Regions from separate parts of the Halorhodospira sp. 9622 genome, predicted to be linked through region 2. Evidence: predicted binding sites of a transcription regulator. Region 2 holds the regulator's gene; each other region holds the start of a gene.
What was found. The regulator FliA, encoded in region 2, starts transcription of late flagellar genes. The targets are predictions, from matches to a motif close to GCTAAAGTTNNNNNNNNNNCNGCCGATA.
Positions count from the first base shown of each region.

Region 1 (3,207 bases), on a different contig from region 2:
CACCGTGCGCAACTGGTACAAGCTGCATGAGGTACGTGGTGACGGAAACAGTGATTTTGAGGGCATCTCCGACATCCTCCGCGACCCCGGTGACCATGAGGATGAGCTGGCCTGGATCCTCGGTGGCTTCGGCACCGCCTATGACGCGGGGCTTAGCATTGAGGACGGCGCCCGCGGCAACGTCCGCGCCAACAATCGCGAGTATTACGCCCAGGGCATCCAGGTGCAGGTCGGCCATCTCTTCCAGGCCTTCGGCTGGGACCACGACATGGAGGTGGGCTTCCGCTACCACGAGGACGAGGAGGACCGTGAGCAGTGGCAGGACTCGTTCGAGATGACCGAAGATGGCTACATGGTGCTGGACGAGCAGGAGACCCCGGGTGAGACCACCAATCGGGTCACCTCCGCCGAGGCCTATGCGTTCCACGTGCAGAACACCATGGAGCGCGGTCCGTGGACCCTGGTTCCCGGTGTGCGTTACGAGAACATCGATGTGGATCGCAAGCAGTGGGATGGTCCGGGGCGCACCAGCGCCAACATAGATGCGGGTGGTACGCGGTCGAACACCTACAGGGTGTGGACGCCCGGCATCGGCGCCACCTACGCCATCGATGATCAGTGGAGCGTCCTTGGCGGGGTCCACCGCGGCTTCGCGCCGGCCGGAGCCAGCGAGGATGCCGATGAGGAGCTCAGCGTCAACTACGAGGCCGGTTTCCGGTTCAGCAACGCGCACACCCAGGCAGAGGTCATCGGCTTCTTCAACGACTACTCCAACATCAACATTGAATGCACCGCTGCCGGGGGTGCCAGCTGCCCGCAGGGTGATGTCCGCAGCGCTGGCGGCGTGCACATCTGGGGCTTGGAGGCGCTGTGGATGCACGATCTGGGTCAGAGCCAGGACCTGCCCGTCCAGCTCCCGGTCAGCGTCAGCTACACCTTCACCGACAGCGAGTTCCGGGAGAGCGATGACGGCGAGCTGTCGAACCAGTGGGAGAATGCCCGCAAGGGTGACCGCCTGCCGGAGATCCCCGAGCACCAGCTCAACCTCAGTGCCGGCGTGGGCCAGGCCGACTGGCGCGTCAACCTGAACGCCAACTACGTCTCCGAGACCCGCGCGCTGGCGGATCGGGACTACGACGATCTGAAGATCGACTCCCGCTGGCTGTTCGATCTCTCCGCCCACTATCAGCTGATGGACAACGTGCGGTTGCTCGGGAGCATCGAGAACCTCGCCGACGAGACCTACGTCGCCCACCACCGCCCGGCGGGGGCACGGCCCGGCGCGCCGCGGACCTACTGGGCGGGGATGCGCGTCGACTTCTGATCCCACGTCGCGGGTCACCCGCAGCTTAGGGGTGCTCATGCCTGCCGCCTCGGCGGCTTCCTCCAGCCGAACGATCGGCGCCTGATTGCCGGGGAGGGCATCCTCCCCGGCACTTTTTTGCCCGCCTCACGGGTCGCGGCGCGACCCGCTCTTGCCGCTGCGCTTGCCGCCCGCCGCCGTCGGGTCACCCTCCGTGGTGCTCTCGGTTGCCTGCCGTGGCAACATGCTGCCCCTGAATACCCTGCCTAAACAGTCAGATACGAGGATGTGGCCCCTGCTTGCCGCTCTGTGTCACCGGGTTGTCGCGTATGGAAAATTTTTGCCGCCAAAGGGGTAAAGCCTTGCCGCCGATCGCCGATACGGTAAGTGAAGGCGAAAGACTGGGTACCGGCAGGCGGCAATGGCTCGCCGCCGGGGCCTTCCAAACAGCGGAGCATAAGGAGCAAAGGCAATGGCACAGGTCATCAACACCAACATTGCGTCCCTGACCGGTCAGCGGCATCTGAGCAGCAGCCAGGCCGAGCAGCAGCAGGCCCTGGAGCGGCTCTCCTCGGGTCAGCGCATCAACTCCGCCGCCGACGACGCCGCCGGCCTGGCGATCAGCGAGCGCTTCACCTCGCAGATCGGCGGCATGAACCAGGCGGAGCGCAACGCCAACGACGGCATCTCCTACGCCCAGACCGCCGAGGGCGCCATGGAGGAGATGGGCAACCTCCTGCAGCGGGTTCGTGAGCTGGCGGTGCAGTCGGCCAACGACACCAACACCGCCGAGGATCGCCAGGCCCTGGAGGCCGAGGTGCAGCAGGCGGTGCAAGAGATCGACCGGATCGCCGCCAACACCCAATTCAACAACCAGAACATCCTGGACGGGTCGCTCGACGAGTTGGTCTTCCAGGTGGGCGCCAACCGGGCCCAAAGCATCAACACCAGTGGTATGGACGTGCGCGGCCACAACCTCGGTGCCGAGATTGCCCAGGGGCAGGCGGTGCAGCGCGCCCTTGATGAGGATGGCAACTACAGCGATCTAGACCTGGAAGGCTCGATCACCCTCAACGGTCTCGACGTTGACGTCAGTGGCTCGCGCAGCGTCTCCGACGCCATGGACGCCATCAATGCGCAGTCTCGAGCCACCGGAGTGACGGCGTTCCGCGCCGACCGGGCCACCACCGAGGCGTTCGAGTTCAGTGAAGGTGGCGGCAGCCTGGAGATCAACGGCACCACCATCAGCGTTGGTGAAGAGGCCGGTGTCGGCGAGTTCGTCGACGAGGTGAACGCCGCCTCCGGCGACACCGGTGTGCGCGCCGAGATGGCCGGTGAGAATGAGGTCCGCTTCGTCTCCGAGTCGGATTTCCGCATCGAGCCGGGCGACGATAGCCCGCTCGAGGGTCTCGACCTTGAGGATGGTGAGTCGGCGATGCGCTTCGAGCGCGGCATCCAGCTCTCCACCGACCTGGGCGCGCGTCTGGATGTCAGTGGCGATGGGGACGCCCGTGATGCGCTCGGACTGGGTGAGGATGACATGGAGATGAGCCGTCACCGGGTCAGCGGGCCGGATGCGCTGAGCGTGGCCACCCGGACCGACGCCGATGACGCCATCCGGACGGTGGACTTCGCCCTGGGGCAGATCAACGACGCCCGGGCCGACCTGGGTGCGGTGCAGAACCGCTTCGAGGCCACCACCAGCAACCTGCAGAACGTCTCCGAGAACATGGAAGCTTCCCGTTCCCGGATCCTGGATGCGGACTTCGCGGCCGAGACCGCCGCCATGACCCGCGCCCAGGTGCTGCAGCAGGCCGGTACCTCGGTCCTGGCCCAGGCTAACGAGGCCCCGCAGAACGTCCTAACCCTGCTGCAGTAAGACCCGAGGCGGAGCCCGGCTGACC
Region 1 covers NZ_JAJNRE010000015.1:14,231-17,437, reverse strand. The annotation lists gene LRG07_RS09395 (TonB-dependent receptor domain-containing protein) at 1-1,324, shown strand, start outside; gene LRG07_RS09390 (flagellin) at 1,776-3,182, shown strand.
Region 1: a site for FliA is predicted at 1,657-1,684, ahead of LRG07_RS09390 (flagellin). Genes of this name have one in related genera too.

Region 2 (3,207 bases):
GGCCACCCAGATGGCGACGCTGACCGAATCGGTCAGCGCCTTCGCCGGCGCCGAGCCGGTGGGCTGCATCTTCACCAAGGTCGACGAGGCCTCCAGCCTGGGCGGGGCGATGACCTGCGCCCTGCGCACCAAGCTGCCTATCGCCTATCTGGCCGTGGGGCAGCGGGTGCCGGAAGACCTTCAGGCGGCCAGGGGTGATACACTCGTGCACCGGGCGTGTGCGCTGCTGGACGAGCACGTTCAGGAGGCCGACGAGGAAGCCCTGGCATTGGCTCTCGGTGGGGGAGGCGCATGTTCCTGACAGAGCCAGGCCTCGATCAGGCGGCGGGGTTGCGCAGGATGGCGAAAACCAGACCGGTCAAGGTGGTCGCCGTCACCGGCGGCAAAGGCGGGGTCGGCAAGACCAACGTCTCCGTGAATCTGGCCACTGCGCTCAGTCGCATGGGCCAGGAGGTGATGCTCTTCGACGCCGATCTGGGGCTGGCCAACGTCGACGTGGCCCTGGGCCTGTCGCCCAAGCTCAACCTCTCCCACGTGCTCGCCGGCGAGGCGAGCCTCGATGAGGTCCTCGTCGAGGCCCCCGGCGGCTTTACCATCGTGCCCGCCTCTTCGGGCACCCAGCGCATGGCCGAGCTCACCGCCGCCGAGCACGCCGGGCTGATCCGCTGCTTCAGCGAGCTCCAGCGCGAGGTGGATGTGCTGCTCGTCGACACCGCGGCGGGCATCTCCGAGAGCGTGGTCAGCTTCGTGCGCGCCTGCCGCGAACTGGTCATCGTCGCCTGCAATGAGCCCTCGTCGATCACCGATGCCTACGCCCTGATCAAGGTCCTCAACCGCTACGGGGTCGAGCGCTTCCACCTGGTCGCCAACCGCGTGCGCAGCCGCCGCGAGGGGCAGATGCTGCACCAGAAGCTGGCCGTGGCCACCGAGCGCTTCCTCGACCTGAACCTGGACTTCATCGGCGCCATCCCGGAGGATGATCGCCTACGCCGGGCGGTGCAGAAGCAGCAGCCGGTGGTCGAGACCTACCCGAACAGCCCCTCGGCGCGGGCGTTCGGTGATCTGGCGCGGCGAATCGACGCGTGGCCGACCCCCTCGGGGGCCACCGGGAACCTGGAGTTCTTCGTCGAGCGACTGATCGAATACAGCAGCATGGGGGGAGAGGTGACCTGATGAATGGTCACGCGATGTACACCGCGGTGGCACAGCAGGGCGACGAGGATCTGGTCACCCGCCACGCCTCGCTGGTCAAGCGGATCGCCCACCATCTGGCCAGCCGCCTGCCGCCGAGCGTGCAGCTCGAGGACCTGATCCAGGCCGGTATGATCGGCCTGCTCGAGGCGGCGCGCCAGTACGACTCCTCCCAGGGGGCGAGCTTCCAGACCTACGCCGGCATCCGCATCCGCGGCGCCATGCTCGACGAGATGCGCCGGCTCGACTGGACGCCGCGTTCGGTCCACCGCAAGGGCCGCGAGGTGGCCGAAGCCATCCGCAGCATCGAGCACCGGACCGGGCGAGATGCCCGCGACCACGAGGTGGCCGAGGCCCTGGGGATCTCGGTGGCGGAATACCACAATATCCTGCAGGATGTGTCCTCGGCGAAGGTCTTCAGCATCGACCAGGAGGATCCGGGCACCGGCGAGCCCCACGAGCCCGCCGGGCACGACCCCGGCCCCCTGGCCATGCTGCAGGACGAGGCGTTCCAGGGCGAGCTGGCCGAGGCGATCCGGGAGCTGCCCGAGCGCGAGCGCCTGGTCATGGCGCTCTACTACGATGAGGAACTCAACCTGCGTGAGATCGGCGAGGTGCTCGGGGTCTCGGAGTCGCGGGTCAGCCAGATCCACGGCCGGATCATGCTCAAGCTGCGCAACCGTCTCGGGGAGTGGCGGCGCGAGCAGCAGGAACGAACGGCGTAGCACGGCTTTGGCAAGGCCTCGAGATAGGGGGGCAATGTGGCAGCGGACAAGAACATGAAGATCCTCGTTGTGGACGATTTCTCCACGATGAGGCGGATCATCAAGAACCTGTTGCGCGAACTCGGCTACAACAACGTGGTCGAGGCCGACGACGGCAACACGGCGCTGCCCATCCTGCAGAAGGGCGGGATCGACTTTCTGATCACCGACTGGAACATGCCGGGCATGACCGGTCTGGAACTGCTCAAGCACGTCCGTGCCGATGCCAATCTCAAGGACCTGCCCACGCTGATGGTCACCGCCGAGGCCAAGCGCGAGCAGATCATGGAGGCGGCGCAGGCCGGGGTGAACGGCTACATCGTCAAGCCCTTCACCGCGGCGACGCTGCGCGAGAAGATCGACAAGATCTTCGAGCGGGTCCAGGCAGGCGGGGGATGAGCAGCATGCGCCGGGAGCAGGGCAGCAGCGGCGCCGACCTCGAGGCGTACCGCCGCGCCGCGCAGCAGTTACTGGAGCACGTCGACGCCGGGGACAGCGAGGGTGCCCAGACGGTCATCGACGACCTGACCCACCTGCGGGAGACCGAGCTCTTCCGCGAGCTGGGGACGCTGACCCGGGATCTGCATGAGGCGATCAAGGCGTTCAACTACGACGAGCGCCTGGCCGATATCACCTCCCAGGAGATCCCCGATGCCCGCGAGCGCCTGAACTACGTCATCACGATGACCGAGCAGGCCGCCCACCGCACCCTGACGGTGATCGAGGGCAGTGCGCCGCTGGCGCAGGAGCTGGCCGAGGAGGGGGCACGGCTGGCGGAGCGCTGGCAGGCCTTCCAGCGCCGCGAGCTCAATGTCGAGGACTTCCGCGAGCTCTCCCGCGAGCTGGATGGCTTCCTCAACCGGGTCCAGGCAGACAGTCGGCAGATCAGCGATCAGCTCAACGAGGCGTTGATGGCCCAGGACTACCAGGACCTGACCGGGCAGATCATCCGCAAGGTCATCGCCCTGGTCGAGGAGGTCGAGTCGAACCTGGTCCAGCTGGTGCGCATCTCCGGGCAGCGCTTCGAGGAGGAAGGCCAGCAGCCCTCCACCCGGCCGGCCGAGGACGCCGAGGTGGCCAGCGAGCGGATGCGCCGCGGCGAGGGGCCGACCATGCCCGGCAAGGGTGGCGACGACGTGGTCAGCGGGCAGGACGAAGTGGACGATCTCCTGTCGAGCCTGGGGTTTTAGCCCGGGCACCGAGAAGCCCAACAACAGCGGAGGCCGAGCATGGCCATCGACCTCGACGACGA
Region 2 covers NZ_JAJNRE010000019.1:14,384-17,590, forward strand. The annotation lists gene flhF (flagellar biosynthesis protein FlhF) at 1-301, shown strand, start outside; gene LRG07_RS10480 (MinD/ParA family protein) at 340-1,173, shown strand; gene LRG07_RS10485 (RNA polymerase sigma factor FliA) at 1,173-1,916, shown strand; gene cheY (chemotaxis response regulator CheY) at 1,971-2,354, shown strand; gene LRG07_RS10495 (protein phosphatase CheZ) at 2,360-3,145, shown strand; gene LRG07_RS10500 (chemotaxis protein CheA) at 3,185-3,207, shown strand, end outside.

Region 3 (3,207 bases), on a different contig from region 2:
AGCAGAACCCAGGCATCGGCCTCCCGCTCCATGTGCCGGCGAAAACTGCCGCCCACATCCAGGGGTGTCCGGTGCAGGGCGAAACCCCGCCCGCGGGTCTCGTACCACTGGACCTCGCCCTCCGCGGGGGCGAGGAAGCAGCCGAGGGCCTCCTCCAGCTCACCGGCGCGCCGGTGGCACGCCTCCAGCTCGGGGCCACGCTCGGCCACCAGAGCGAGGGCTTGCTGCAGGCCAGCCGCTGCCCCGCGCAGGGCTTCGGCCGCCTCGGCGCCCCCCGATTCGGCCACCGTGTACCAGGCATCCCGCTGCTCCCCCCCTTCCAGGGCCAGGCGCAGCCCGGCGACCGCCGCCTCCAGGGTATCGATGGCCGCGCGCAAATCCGGCATGTCGCCCGCTTCGCGCCGGTCGGCGATACGCACATCGCGAACCAGATCGCGGATCGCCCGCGCCGAGACCGAGTGACCGAAGAAACGCGCGGCCGTGTCCGGGAGCAGGTGGGCCTCGTCGAGGATCACCGCTTCCGCCTCGGGCAGCACGGCCCCGTAGCCGGCATCCTTCACCGCCCAGTCGGCCAGCAGCAGGTGGTGGTTGACCACCAGCACGTCGGCCTCGTGGGCACGCCGGCGAGCCTCGTAGAAGAAGCACGTGTCGTAGGCCGGGCAACCCTGACCGAGACAGCGCTCGGGCGTGGCGGTGATGCGCTCGGCCACCCCCTCGACGCCCTGCGGCGCCTCGGCCAGGTCGCCGCTGTCCGTCGCCCGCGCCCACTCCGCCGCCGTCTGGATGGCCGCGACCTCGTCGGGGGCGGTGAACGGCCCTTCCTCCACGGCCCGCTGCAGCCGGTAACGGCACAGGTAGTTGGCCCGCCCCTTGAGCAGGGCGGTGCGCATCGGCTGCGGGGATGCGCCCTGCAGCGCCGCCCGCACCCGGGGCAGATCGCGGTGGTAGAGCTGATCCTGCAGGGTCCGGGTGCCGGTGGAGATGATCACCCGGCGGCCGTCGAGGAGCGTGGGCACCAGGTAGGCGTAGGTCTTGCCGATACCGGTGCCCGCCTCGGCCACCAGCACCTCGCCGTCGGCTAGCGTGTCGGCCACCGCGGCGCCAAGCTGCAGCTGCCCCGGGCGCGCGGCGAACCCTTCGATGGCCCGGCTGACCGCCCCGCCGACATCGAGTTCGGCGACCACGGCCCGGGCGAAGGCTCCCCCGGGCGGCCTAGAATCGGCCAAGGCCACCGTCTCCGGTATCACCGAAACTTCGCGCCGAGGAGGCCGCGTCCCGGGCGCCGCCCCGGTCACCGCGCTCCATGCGCGCCGCCGCCACCAGCCACCACGCCTCGCGCATCACGGCGAGGTCGTCGCCGCCGGTGTCTACGGCGCGCAGGGCCAGCTCCTCGGCCCGCTGGTGGTGCCCCTGCTGGTAGCGCACCGCCGCCAGGTTCTGCCACAGCACCGCCCGCTCCGGCGCCTGGTCCAGGGCCTGCTCCAGGTGCTGTACCGCCCGGTCGTAGTCGCGCCTCTCGTAGGCCTCCCGCGCCTGCTGCGCCAGCGCCGCGATCTCATCGGCACCGCCCCGGGTCTCCTGCCGGGCGTCGGACTGTGGCTGTGACCACCAGCCCCCCTGTTCCTGCTCCGGCTCCTGCTGCGGCTGCGGCTGCGACCACCAGCCACCCTGCTCCTGCTGTGCCTCATCCCGGTCGTCCTGCCGGGGCGCTTCGGCCTGCGTGCGCGCGTCGCCACCGCCATCGGCAATGCCGTCATCAGGAGGCACATAGCAGGCCAGCGGCGCCAGGCAGACCAGTGCCGGCAGCGCGGAGAGCTTCCGCCATCGCATCATTCGGGGGCCTCGTTACAGAACCGGGCTTTGCTGCCGCCAAGGGTACCAGAGCCGGGCGGAACCCGGCGCGACGCTTTACGGCCGGACAGCCGCCACGCTATAAGGGGCACGCGCGGGCACCGCGGCCCGTTGGCGGGATCCGCAGCCGCACGGCACCCACAGCCAGGAAAGAACGCATGGCCACGCCCCCGGAACACGCACACCCCGACGCCCGCGCGGTCACCCGCTCGCGCCAGGAGGTCGCCGAGCAGGTGGCCGAGCGCAGTTCGGCGATCGGCATTGAGGCGGTGCAGATCACCGAGGTCCTCAACGCCCTGGCCGCCGCCTTCGAGCGGCAGAATGAGTCGTTCAGCGACCTGCGCACCAACGCCCGCAGCATGGCCCGCAGCAACGAGGTGGTCCACCAGGCCGTCGACCGCGCCCAGCAGGTGGCCACCGAGGCCGGCAGCAACGTGGAGCACTCACGGGCCCGGATCCAGAAGGCGCTGGAGGAGATCCGCGAGCTGGCCGAGTCGGTGACGCGGGTGGAACGCCAGCTCGGTGCCCTCAACGAGGCGCTGCAGGGCGTTTCGAAGGTCTCCAGCGAGATCGCCACCATCGCCAAGCAGACCAACCTGCTCGCGCTCAACGCCACCATCGAGGCCAACCGGGCCGGCGAGGTCGGCCGCGGCTTCGCCGTGGTGGCCGAGCACGTCAAGGCGCTGGCCAAGCAGACCGCCGACGCCACCGATGACATCCACACCATCCTCGACGAGCTGACCCACATCATCGACCGCCTGGTCCAGAAAGGCGGCGAAAGCACGCTGCAGGCCGAGGCGGTGCGCGACGGCACCGAGGCGATCCAGGAGATCATGGAGACCGCCGGCAGCGCCATGGCCGATATCGACACCGACTCGGGCCGCGTCCGCGAGTCGGTGCATACCATCGACCACTACTGCCGGCGCACCGTCGAGGGGCTCGAAGAGCTGGCCGACACCGTGCGCCGGGCCACCGACACGCTGCAGGCCGCCGACCAGCGCGCCGAGAAGATCAGTCGCCACGCCCACGAGCTGATCCGGCGCACCGCCGTCGACGGGGTGGAGACCCGGGACACGCGGCTGATCCGGCGGATCCGCCGGATCGCCGCCGAACTGGGCGAGACGCTGCCGGCCGAGGCCGGCGCCGAGCAGATCGCCGCCCAGGCGCGCTCCGCCCTCGAGCAGCTCGTCGAGGGAGAAACCGGCGTACGCGCCGCCCTGATCTGCGACGCCGAGGGGCACTGCCTGGCGGCCACCGTGCCGCCGGGCGGCGCGACCGGCCTGCGCGATGCTCTGCAGGGACAGCGGCTCGACGACCGCCCCACCCGCTCGGCCCTGCGCAGCCGCGAGCCGTACC
Region 3 covers NZ_JAJNRE010000015.1:37,208-40,414, forward strand. The annotation lists gene LRG07_RS09510 (ATP-dependent DNA helicase) at 1-1,226, opposite strand, end outside; gene LRG07_RS09515 (tetratricopeptide repeat protein) at 1,213-1,833, opposite strand; gene LRG07_RS09520 (methyl-accepting chemotaxis protein) at 2,010-3,207, shown strand, end outside.
Region 3: a site for FliA is predicted at 1,845-1,872, ahead of LRG07_RS09520 (methyl-accepting chemotaxis protein). Genes of this name have one in related genera too.

Region 4 (3,207 bases), on a different contig from region 2:
CAGCGGCAAGGCGGCGCGCATCAAGGAGAAGATCAACTAAGGGCTTCGATTGCCCGGCTCATCCGGCTGGCGGCGGGCTCGTGGGCGGTATCGCGCACGGACTCCGCCGCCCGCTCCGGATTGTCCAGGATCCGTTCCCGGGTCTCCTCGGCCAGGGCGCGGGCTTCCTCCCGATCTCGTGGCACCTCGCCGGTGGCCGAATCCGGCCCCGAGGCGTTGACCGCCACCGGGTCGCTGGCGCGCACCGACTCCGCATCCCGGTTGCCGGCCGCCTCGGTGCGCTCCTCCCGGATCCGTTCCGTCCCCGTTGTCTCCCCGTCCCGTTCCGGGCGCAGGGCCTCCTGGCGACGCTGCTCGGCAGCGTGCTCGGCGTGGTGGGAGCGGATCGCTTCGTGGCTGGCCGTGGCAGGGTCGATCTCGGTCATGGCTGCCTCCGTCGTTCCATCCCCTGAAGATAGCACGCGGGCCGCGGCCCGGTTCGGAGGTTGCCGGAGCGGGTATTGTCAGGCGCGCGTGATGCGCCGGGAGCGGTCGCTGGCGGTGTAGCCGCCGTGGGTGCCGTAGGTGAGTTCATCGGCCCGCTCGTGGGCGCCGGTGGCCAGGTCGAGCAGGCGCCGGGTATGGTCGAGGTTGCGGTGGATGAGGCGGCCGTTGGCCTCGTTGCGGGCCTGGATGGTGCGCAGCAACTGCTCCAGCTCGCCCCAGGCGGAGCGCAGCGACTCCGGTGCAGTACGCAACACCGCCCGCACGCCAGCGGTCCCCGGCGGATAGCCGGCTTCGGTGAGAACCCGCCGCAGCTGCTGCTCGGCCTCTTCCAGGGCCTCGACCTGGGCGCCCTTGCGGCGCAGGAGCTCGTCGAAGCCGTTCAGGTCCCGGTCGATCAGTTGCCGGGCCTCGGCCTCGAGGGTGGCGGCGAGTTCCCCGGCGCGCGCCTGGCAGCGCTCGACGCGCACGGCCAGGCGCTGCGCCAGCTCCGCGTCCAGCGTCTGGCGCGGAAAGCGGTCAGAGCGGCCGTGCTCCGCCGGCGTCATCACGACTCGACCAGCGCCTCAAGCTCAGCGAACTTCTTGGCGACTTTCTCGGCGTCCACCGGGTAGTCGCCGTTGGCGATCCGCTCCTTGATGGCTTCGACCCGATCCCGGTCGACTTCCGGGGTTTGGTCGATGCGTTCGCGGACCGTCTGCAGTCGTTCCGAGGTCTCGGCCTCGTCGGCGCCGCCTGCGCCCCGGGGCGGGGCGTTCGACGCCTCGTCGGCGCCGCCGCTCTTCGGGCCCTTGCCCGGCTGGGCGGTCGCGGGTCCGACGGGGCGCGGACCCCCTCCTTCGATCGGATTGGACATCGGGCTCTCCTCAAAACCTTTCCTATGCGGGCTGCAGCGCCGCTCCCTGGCCTGCATGGACCCGTGCTATCCGTATCTATCGGCGGCCCGGGCAGGAACTTGAGTCCTGGTTCCGGTTACTGTGACCCAGGTTGCCACTGACGGCAACTCCCGCCGCCTGCGGCCTAATCGCCGACCCGGACCTGGCCCTCGCCGACGACCCGTGCCTGGATCTCCCGTCCGGAGTCCAGGTTCTCCACCCGGATCCGGTCGCCTTTCTGGCCGTGCTCCAGGGCGCGGCCACGGCTGCTGATCTGGATGGCATCGCCCCGGCCGGCGGCGATGGTGACCCGGTCGTTGCGCTCGACCAGCGTCGGGGGCTGCACGTGGTTGCCGGTCACGGCCACCCCCTCGCGCAGGCTCCGGCGTACCTCCTGGCCGACCAGATCGCCGGCGTCGCGGTAGAACTCGCCGCGGACCCGGCGCGCATCCCGCGTAGCGGTGCGCAGATCCGCCGCCGCGAGCCGCTGTCCGCGGCGCAAGCTGCGTGCGGCCACCACCATCTCCGTCTTCAAGGTGGTTTCCATGCGCACGTAAACGGTCCAGGGTGCCTCTCCGCTGCAGCGCACCCCCACGGTACCGGCTTGGTGGGGGCTGCGCCCGCGGGGGATGAACCCCTCCAGCTCGCCGTCACACGCACGCAGTTTCAACCGGCCGTCCACCCCGCGGGCCTCGACCTCCACCTCGTCGTACTCGCCGGCCAGCGCCTCGCGCAGGAACACCTCCGCCGTCTCACGGATGGCCTCCGGCGACTGGGTGCTGGCCTGCGCCGCCGCCGGGGCCAGGACCGTCAGCGCCAACAATACGACGGCCAGGCGCCAGGCGGGCGACGGTCGCGCACTGCGCCCGACCCTGCGGGCGGGGGTGGCGCCGGCGGGTCTGCTCATCGGTCCGCGCGCAACCTCCATTCGGTTGGTGATCCTCCGGAGAAATATGCAAAGGGTGTGCCGCGGCGTCGGCCGCTTTCCCTGATCCGGCTACCGGATTAACATGACGCCAACGGGCGGGGGCCAGCCCCCGGGACGTACGCCGATAAGGGAGCCGTCAGCGATGGCCGGAATCATGAGCTCCGTCGACCAGCGGACCCAGCTGGCTGGCCATAACCGCATGGAGCTGCTGCTGTTCCGTTTCGAGGGGCGGCAGCGCTACGGGATCAACGTGTTCAAGGTCCGCGAGGTCATACCGGCCCCGGAGCTCAGTTACGTGCCGCATGCCCATCCGGCCTCCCTCGGCATCGCCTACGTCCGCGGCCACACCCTCTCGGTGCTCGATCTGAGCTACGCCACCGGCAACGGCGCCATCACCAAGGAAGAAGGCAACTACATCATCGTCACCGAGTACAACCGTCAGGTCCAGGGGTTCCTGGTCGGCGGGGTGGACCGGATCGTCAACATCAACTGGCAGGACGTGCTGCCGCCGCCGAGCGGGGGCAGCGCCGGCAGCTACCTGACCGCCGTGGCGCGCTACGACGGGCAGATGATCCAGATCGTCGACGTCGAGAAGGTCCTCGCCGAGGTTCAGCGTGCCGGCGGCGCCGATCCGGAGGTCACCGAGGGCGGTGGCGTGGATCACGCCGAGGGCTCCGAGGCTTACAAGGTCCTGGTGGTGGACGACTCGGCGGTCGCCCGGGGGCAGATCAAGCGCACGCTCGAGGAGATCGGTGTGCGCGTGGTCACCAAGAACAACGGCCGCGAGGCGCTGGAGCAGCTGCGCACCTGGAAGGATCAGGATCCCTCCGGGCTCGACGATCTGCTGATGGTGGTCTCGGACATCGAGATGCCGGTGCTCGACGGCTACACCCTGACCCGATCGATCCGGCAGGATCCGGG
Region 4 covers NZ_JAJNRE010000015.1:30,841-34,047, reverse strand. The annotation lists gene rplS (50S ribosomal protein L19) at 1-40, shown strand, start outside; gene LRG07_RS09480 (hypothetical protein) at 33-425, opposite strand; gene LRG07_RS09475 (flagella synthesis protein FlgN) at 504-1,031, opposite strand; gene flgM (flagellar biosynthesis anti-sigma factor FlgM) at 1,031-1,339, opposite strand; gene flgA (flagellar basal body P-ring formation chaperone FlgA) at 1,504-2,265, opposite strand; gene LRG07_RS09460 (chemotaxis protein CheV) at 2,429-3,207, shown strand, end outside.
Region 4: a site for FliA is predicted at 1,417-1,444, ahead of flgM (flagellar biosynthesis anti-sigma factor FlgM). Genes of this name have one in related genera too.